2 regions of the Spirillospora sp. NPDC048824 genome follow, and region 2 is predicted to be linked to the other one. Evidence: riboswitches for the same ligand, from Rfam matches in the RefSeq annotation. Region 2 holds a riboswitch; the other holds the start of a gene.
What was found. A riboswitch is a leader RNA that binds a small molecule or an ion and turns the genes downstream of it on or off. The one in region 2 is predicted to bind ZMP and ZTP.

Region 1 (3,279 bases), on a different contig from region 2:
CTTCGGCACGGCGCGCTGCCGGATGGGGGGCATCCCCCGTGAGGAGGTCGACCCGGACGTCGAACTGAGGCGTGCCGTCGCACCCGAGCTCACCCGCCGCGAGGTCGACGTGCTGACCTCGCTCTGCCGTCCCGCACTCTCCGACGAGGCGTTCGTGGCCCCCGCCACGGCACGCGACATCGCCGGCGAGCTCGTGGTGACGGAGGCGGCCGTCAAGCAGCATCTGCTGCGCCTCTACCAGAAGTTCCGGATCCCCGAGGGCGCCAACCGGCGCACGCGGCTCGCCAACGAGGTCATCGCCATGGGCCTCGTCCGGCCGCTGCCGCCGGTGCACGTCCCGCAGGGCCGCCCGCCGATGGACGGGCGGGTCCCGGGGGTCCGCGGCACGGCCGAGACCCGCAGGACGGGCACGGGACACGGCCATGCCACCGCCCCGAATCGTGCGGCGCCGAGCGCGGCGGGACGGAGGGCGAGCTGAGATGAACCTGCGGTCGCCCTCTCCGGCAGCGCGACACGAGGGCGATCGCTGAACCGGCCCGTACGGGGCCGCGCATGTGACGGCGCGGCTCCGTCCGGCGCAGTATCGGCGGAGGCCGCCACCGGGGTGCTGGTGGCGGCCTCCGCTTGCCGGGCACGGGACGTGCGTCGCGCCGCGTGTCAGGCGGGCCGCCGCTCGGCGGCCTCCACGACGTTCGCGAGCAGCATCGCGCGGGTCATCGGGCCGACGCCGCCCGGGTTCGGCGCGACCCAGCCGGCGACGTCGCGGACGTCGGCGGCGACGTCCCCGGCGAGCTTGCCGTCCACACGGGACACGCCGACGTCCAGGACGGCGGCGCCCGGCTTGACCATGTCGCCGGTGATGAGGCCGGGGACACCGGCGGCGGCGACGACGATGTCGGCCTTGCGGGTGTGCTCGGCCAGGTCGCGGGTGGCGGTGTGGCAGAGGGTGACGGTCGCGTTCTCGGTGCGGCGGGTCAGCAGGAGGCCGAGCGAACGTCCGACGGTGATGCCGCGGCCGACGACGGTGACCTCGGCGCCCTTGATCGGGACGTCGAAGCGGCGCAGCAGCTCGATGATGCCCTTCGGCGTGCACGGCAGCGGGCCGGGCTGCATGAGGACGAGCCGCCCGAGGTTCGTCGGGTGCAGGCCGTCGGCGTCCTTGGACGGGTCGATCCGCTCCAGGACGCGCTGCTCGTCCAGGCCCTTCGGCAGCGGAAGCTGGACGATGTAGCCGGTGCAGGCCGGGTCGGCGTTCAGTTCGGCGACGGCGCGTTCGACGTCGTCCTGCGCGGCGGTGGCGGGCAGGTCGCGGCGGATGCTCTCGATGCCGACCTCGGCGCAGTCGCGGTGCTTCATGCCGACGTAGGAGTGGCTGCCGGGGTCGTCGCCGACGAGGACCGTGCCGAGGCCGACGGTCACGCCGCGGTCGCGGAGCGCCTCGACGCGTACCTTGAGGTTCGAGCGGATCTCGGCGGCCGTGGCCTTGCCGTCCAGAATCTGTGCCGTCATGCGTTCCTCCGCGTGGGGTCTCACCAGGGCCCGGGCCCGGCTTGGAGCCCGGCCGCCATGGGGTCCCGTCCACCCAGGCGCGCGGTGTCCGGACTGTCGTTCGCTCCCCGGTGGTGATCCACCTTGACCGCGCCAGTCGCGTGAAGAATCCATGGTATCCGGCCCACCCGCGGCCGAGTGGCACGCGGAAATCAGCGTCAGGTGGCTCTGCCGGGTACGGCCCCCGTGCTTTTAGCGTGATCCGCATGAGTCATGGCACGCGTCACGAATGGTTCGAGCGCCCCGTCCTGAGCGGGCGGTACGTCCGGCTGGAGCCGCTGTCCCCCAGGCACGCCGAGGGGCTGTTCGAGGCGTCCAAGGACCCCGCCGTCTGGACGTGGCTGAGCGAGCGGCAGCCCGCGACCGCGGACGACATGTGCGCACTGGTCGGCAAGGCCCTCGCGCGCCACGAGAAGCGCTTCCAGCTTCCGTGGGCGCAGATCGACGCGCAGACCGGGGAGGTCGCCGGGATGACGTCGTACTACGAGGTCACGCCGTCCCATCGGGCACTGTGCATCGGGCACACCTGGCTCGGCGCGCGGTGGCACCGGTCCGGTGTCAACACCGAGGCGAAGCTGCTGCTGATGGGACGCGCGTTCGACGAGCTGGGCGCGATCCGGGTCGGCTGGCACACCCACGCGGGCAACGGGCGGTCACGTGCGGCGATCGAGCGTCTCGGGGCGACGTTCGAGGGGATCCACCGCAAGCACCGGATCCGGGAGGACGGGTCGATCCGCGACACCGCCGCCTACGGGATGACGGACGACGACTGGCCCGCCGCGGCCGAGGCGCTGCGGGCGCGGCTCCGCTGAAACACCCGCCATCCGTCCGGGGCCGCCGGGTCTTCGGGGTCGGTCAGTCCTCGGAGGAGCCCTGCCGCCAGGCGATCAGGCGGTCGGTGCCGTGCCAGCCGAGCTGGGCGGCGAGGACCGCCGCGAGGAAGGCGGCGAGCAGGCCGATCATCTGCCGAGACTCCATCAGCAGCGTGTCCGCCCGGTAGACCACGCCCAGCATGAGCGACAACAGCACGTCCATGGCGCCAGCCCTTCAACAATGGAACGGTCGCGCCGGAGTCAAGAAGCGGTCATGAGGCGCGGCCCAGCCGAGGCTACCCGCACCGAACCGGGAAGGCGACGACTCAAACCCGATGCGGCGGTGTTCTCCGCCACACCGGGTCCGCGCCCGATCAGCGCCCGATCAGCGCCCGACCAGCGGGGCTGCTCAGTGGAAGAAGTGGCGCACGCCGGTGAAGTAGAGGCTGATTCCGGCCTTCTCCGCGGCGGCGATCACCTTGTCGTCGTTGACGGACCCGCCGGGTTCCACGATCGCCCGCACACCCGCCTCGGCGAGCACCTCAAGGCCGTCCGGGAAGGGGAAGAACGCGTCGGACGCGCCCACGGCGGACGCGGCCCGCTCCTCCCCGGCCCGCGCGACCGCGAGTTTGGCGGAGTCGACGCGGTTGACCTGGCCCATGCCGACGCCGACGGTGGCGCCGTCCGCGGCCAGCAGGATCGCGTTGGACTTCACCGAGCGGACGGCCCGCCAGGCGAACGCGAGGTCGGCGAGCACGGCCTCGTCCGCGGCGGGGCCGGTCTTCAGCTCCCAGGTGGACGGGTCGTCGCCGGCGGCGTCCACGCGGTCGACGCCCTGCAGCAGGACACCGCCGTCGATCCGCCGGTACTCGGCCTGGTTCGCGGGGCCCTGCGGGCAGCGCAGCAGCCGGATGTTCTT
Region 2 (3,279 bases):
GCCGGCGGCTCGCCGTCCGGGTCCCGGAACCCGTGCGCGCGGAAGACCTCCCGGGCCCGGTCGGTGCGCAGCGCCCGCGCGAACAGCCGAACCGCCGGCCCGTCGTCGACCAAGGCGAGCGGGAAGTCCAGGGACAGGGTGCCGTCACGGGGATAGACGGCCTCCGCCGGGACCGGCGGCGCACCGTGATTGTGAGCCCACACCGCCTGCTCGGGCGTCAGCAGAATCGGGACCCGCCCGTCACCGCCTCTCTCGAACGCGGCGAACTGCCCCCGCACATCCGGCGCGGTGCTCTCCCGCACCGAACGCGCGAACGCCGCGAAGGACCCCTCCGACTTCCGGTAAAGATCGTGGACGATCAGCAGCGACATCATCCCCGCACCCGTGCGGGCCGGGTCCGCCGGCGTCAGCCGGAAGGACCGGGAGCCCTCCGACCCCGGCACCGACGCGCTCAGCAGATCCCCCCACGACCCGTTCACCCGGCCCGCCTCCTTCCGGGGGAGCGCCGCCACCAGCGGCGAACGCGCGAGAGCGCCGCCCACGACGACGGGCGGCCGCTCGAGCATCCGCAGCCAGAGCGACGAGTCCGGGACCCACACGTCCGGCAGCCGGACGCCCGCGTCACGCGGAATCCGCCCCGCCAGCAGCGCCTGCACCCCGGCAGGTCCCGAGGCCCGCACGGCGACCCGCACGCACTTCCCACCGGCGCTGTGCTCCCGCCGGTTGAAGTCCGCGCCCACCGCCGACACCGCACCGGCGATCTCCGGTGCGACCGCGACGTCCAGCCTGAGCACGGGGCCGGAACACCCCCGGACCTCCGACAACGCGTACACCGAACTGCCGAGCACCGCCGCCAGCGCCACCCCCGTGACCGCGGCGACCCGCCTCGCCCGCCCCCGCGTGCGCGGACCCTTCCCGCTATGTGATCCACTCAAGGTCGACCTCGACTCCCCGCCCGGCGGACACCCGCGCCAGAAACTGTGAGCCGCCAATTGTCGGGGCATCCCGGCCCCGACCGCATCGGCGAAATCGCCTGCTTGTTTTGCATTTCCCTTGGCGGTCGGGCCCTGGGGGCCCTCCCTTCGGCGGGAACTGCGGTGCGATCGCTGCATCGCTTCGGCTCGCCTTGCGGCTCGCTGCGCGATCAGGTTTCTCGCACGCTCGAAACCTGCCTTCGGACACGATCGCGATGGTCTGGGTCGTTGCGGGTTGAGGTAGTGGCTGGTGCCGCTGGCACGGTGGTGTTCGTTGCAGTGGTCGGGCTGGCGCCCGTGTCGACGGGCCTGGCCATCGTCGTCCTCGGAGAGCGGATGTCGGCGCCGGTCGCGGCCGGGTCGCTGCTCCTGCTGGGCGGGTTGTTCGTCGTCTCGTTCCGGCGCGGCCACCGCGCGGGCGGGCCGCCGCTCGGTATGATGGCGCCCACGCGACTGGCGCAGTCAAGGTGGAGACGACCACCGGGGAGCGAAAGTAGTCCGCACACCGCGCGCCTGGGTGTACGGGTCCCCTTCGCCGGGGCGCCCGAAGTCCCGGCGCGAACAGCGCGGAGGCTCACGATGCACGAACCGGCCGTAACCCGTCTGCAGGCCCAGGACCCCGAGATCGCCGGGCTGGTGGAGGCCGAGGCCCGCCGCCAGTACGAGAAGATCCGGCTGATCGCCTCGGAGAACTACGTGTCGCCGGCCGTCCTGGAGGCCACCGGCAGCGTCCTGACCAACAAGTACTCCGAGGGCTACGCGGGCAAGCGGTACTACGAGGGGCAGCAGAACGTCGACCCGATCGAGCTGCTGGCCATCGGCCGGGCGAAGGAGCTGTTCGGCGTCGAGCACGCCAACGTCCAGCCGTACTCGGGGTCGCCCGCGAACCTCGCCGTCTACATGGCGTTCCTGGAGCCCGGCGACCCCGTGATGGGCCTGTCGCTGCCGATGGGCGGCCACCTCACGCACGGCTGGTCGGTATCGGCCACCGGCAAATGGTTCGCCCCGGTCCGGTACGACGTGCGCGCCGACACCGGGCGCGTCGACATGGACCAGGTCCGCGACCTGGCGCTCAAGGAGCGGCCGAAGCTCATCTGGTGCGGCGGCACCGCGATCCCGCGGACGATCGACTTCCCGGCGTTCGCCGAGATCGCCCGTGAGGCCGGCGCGGTGCTGGCCGCCGACATCGCGCACATCGCGGGCCTGATCGCCGGCGGCGCGCACCCGTCCCCGGTCGGCCACGCCGACGTGATCACCACGACCACGCACAAGACGCTGCGCGGGCCGCGCGGCGCGATGATCATGTCGACGGCCGAGCACGCGAAGGCGATCGACAAGGCCGTGTTCCCCGGCCTGCAGGGCGGCCCGCACAACCACACCACCGCCGCGATCGCCGTCGCGCTGCGGGAGGCCGCGCAGCGGGACTTCCCCGGCTACGCGCGGCAGATCGTCGCGAACGCCAAGGCCCTCGCCGCGGCGCTGCTGGAACGCGGCTACGACCTGATCTCCGGCGGCACCGACAACCACCTGATCCTGATCGACCTGACGAGCAAGGGCGTCGCGGGCAAGCCCGCCGCGCAGGCCCTCGACCGCGCCGGGATCGAGCTGAACTACAACGCGGTCCCGTTCGACCCGCGCAAGCCGTTCGACCCGTCCGGGCTGCGGATCGGCACCGCCGCGATCACCACCCGCGGGCTGCGGGAGGCGCAGATGCCGCAGGTCGCGGCCTGGATCGACGAGGTCGTGCAGGCCGCCGCCAAGGACGACGAGACGGTCGCCCTGCGGGTCGCCGGCCAGGTCCGCGAGCTTCTCGCGTCCTACCCGATGCCCGGCTGGACGTCCGCGCCCTAGGCGCCGCGCAGGATCGTGATCATGCGCCAGGCTTCGGGGCCGGTGAGGGCCACGGTGTCCGCTCCGGTCCCGAAGTCGCCGTACTGCGCCACCACCTCCAGGCCGCCGGCCAGGCGGATCGCGGCGTCGAGTTCGGTGGCGGTCCAGAAGCGGTAGGGGACGACGTCGCGCAGGACGCGCACACCCCCCGCAGTGACGCCGCCGTTGCCGGGGGATCGGGGGCGTCCGTCCGCGATTGCTTCGTCGTCGCCGGTGATCGTCATCGTGACGTGGTCGTCGGCGATCTGCGTCACCGGGTCGAGCCGGTCGCCCGGCTCGCCCCAGCGCACGCTGGCGTGGACGCCGCCGCGTTCGACCGTCCAGCCGGTGCTGACGGTCGGTTCGTCGCCCAGCCGGTCCCGGGGATGTGACATCTCCACGATGTACAGGCCGCCGGGGGACAGGTGCGCGGCGA

Region 1: it holds a riboswitch for ZMP and ZTP, as region 2 does, so the genes downstream of both, ACGFIS_RS15290 (bifunctional methylenetetrahydrofolate dehydrogenase/methenyltetrahydrofolate cyclohydrolase) here and glyA (serine hydroxymethyltransferase) in region 2, are expected to answer to the same signal.

The regions. Positions count from the first base shown of each region.
Region 1 is NZ_JBICUS010000007.1:6,897-10,175, forward strand. Features, by position in the region: gene ACGFIS_RS15285 (FHA domain-containing protein) at 1-478, shown strand, start outside; gene ACGFIS_RS15290 (bifunctional methylenetetrahydrofolate dehydrogenase/methenyltetrahydrofolate cyclohydrolase) at 658-1,509, opposite strand; ZMP/ZTP riboswitch at 1,574-1,659, opposite strand; gene ACGFIS_RS15295 (GNAT family N-acetyltransferase) at 1,755-2,360, shown strand; gene ACGFIS_RS15300 (hypothetical protein) at 2,404-2,583, opposite strand; gene purH (bifunctional phosphoribosylaminoimidazolecarboxamide formyltransferase/IMP cyclohydrolase) at 2,770-3,279, opposite strand, start outside.
Region 2 is NZ_JBICUS010000015.1:58,373-61,651, forward strand. Features, by position in the region: gene ACGFIS_RS27090 (substrate-binding and VWA domain-containing protein) at 1-863, opposite strand, end outside; ZMP/ZTP riboswitch at 1,414-1,500, shown strand; gene glyA (serine hydroxymethyltransferase) at 1,554-2,825, shown strand; gene ACGFIS_RS27100 (class I SAM-dependent methyltransferase) at 2,822-3,279, opposite strand, start outside.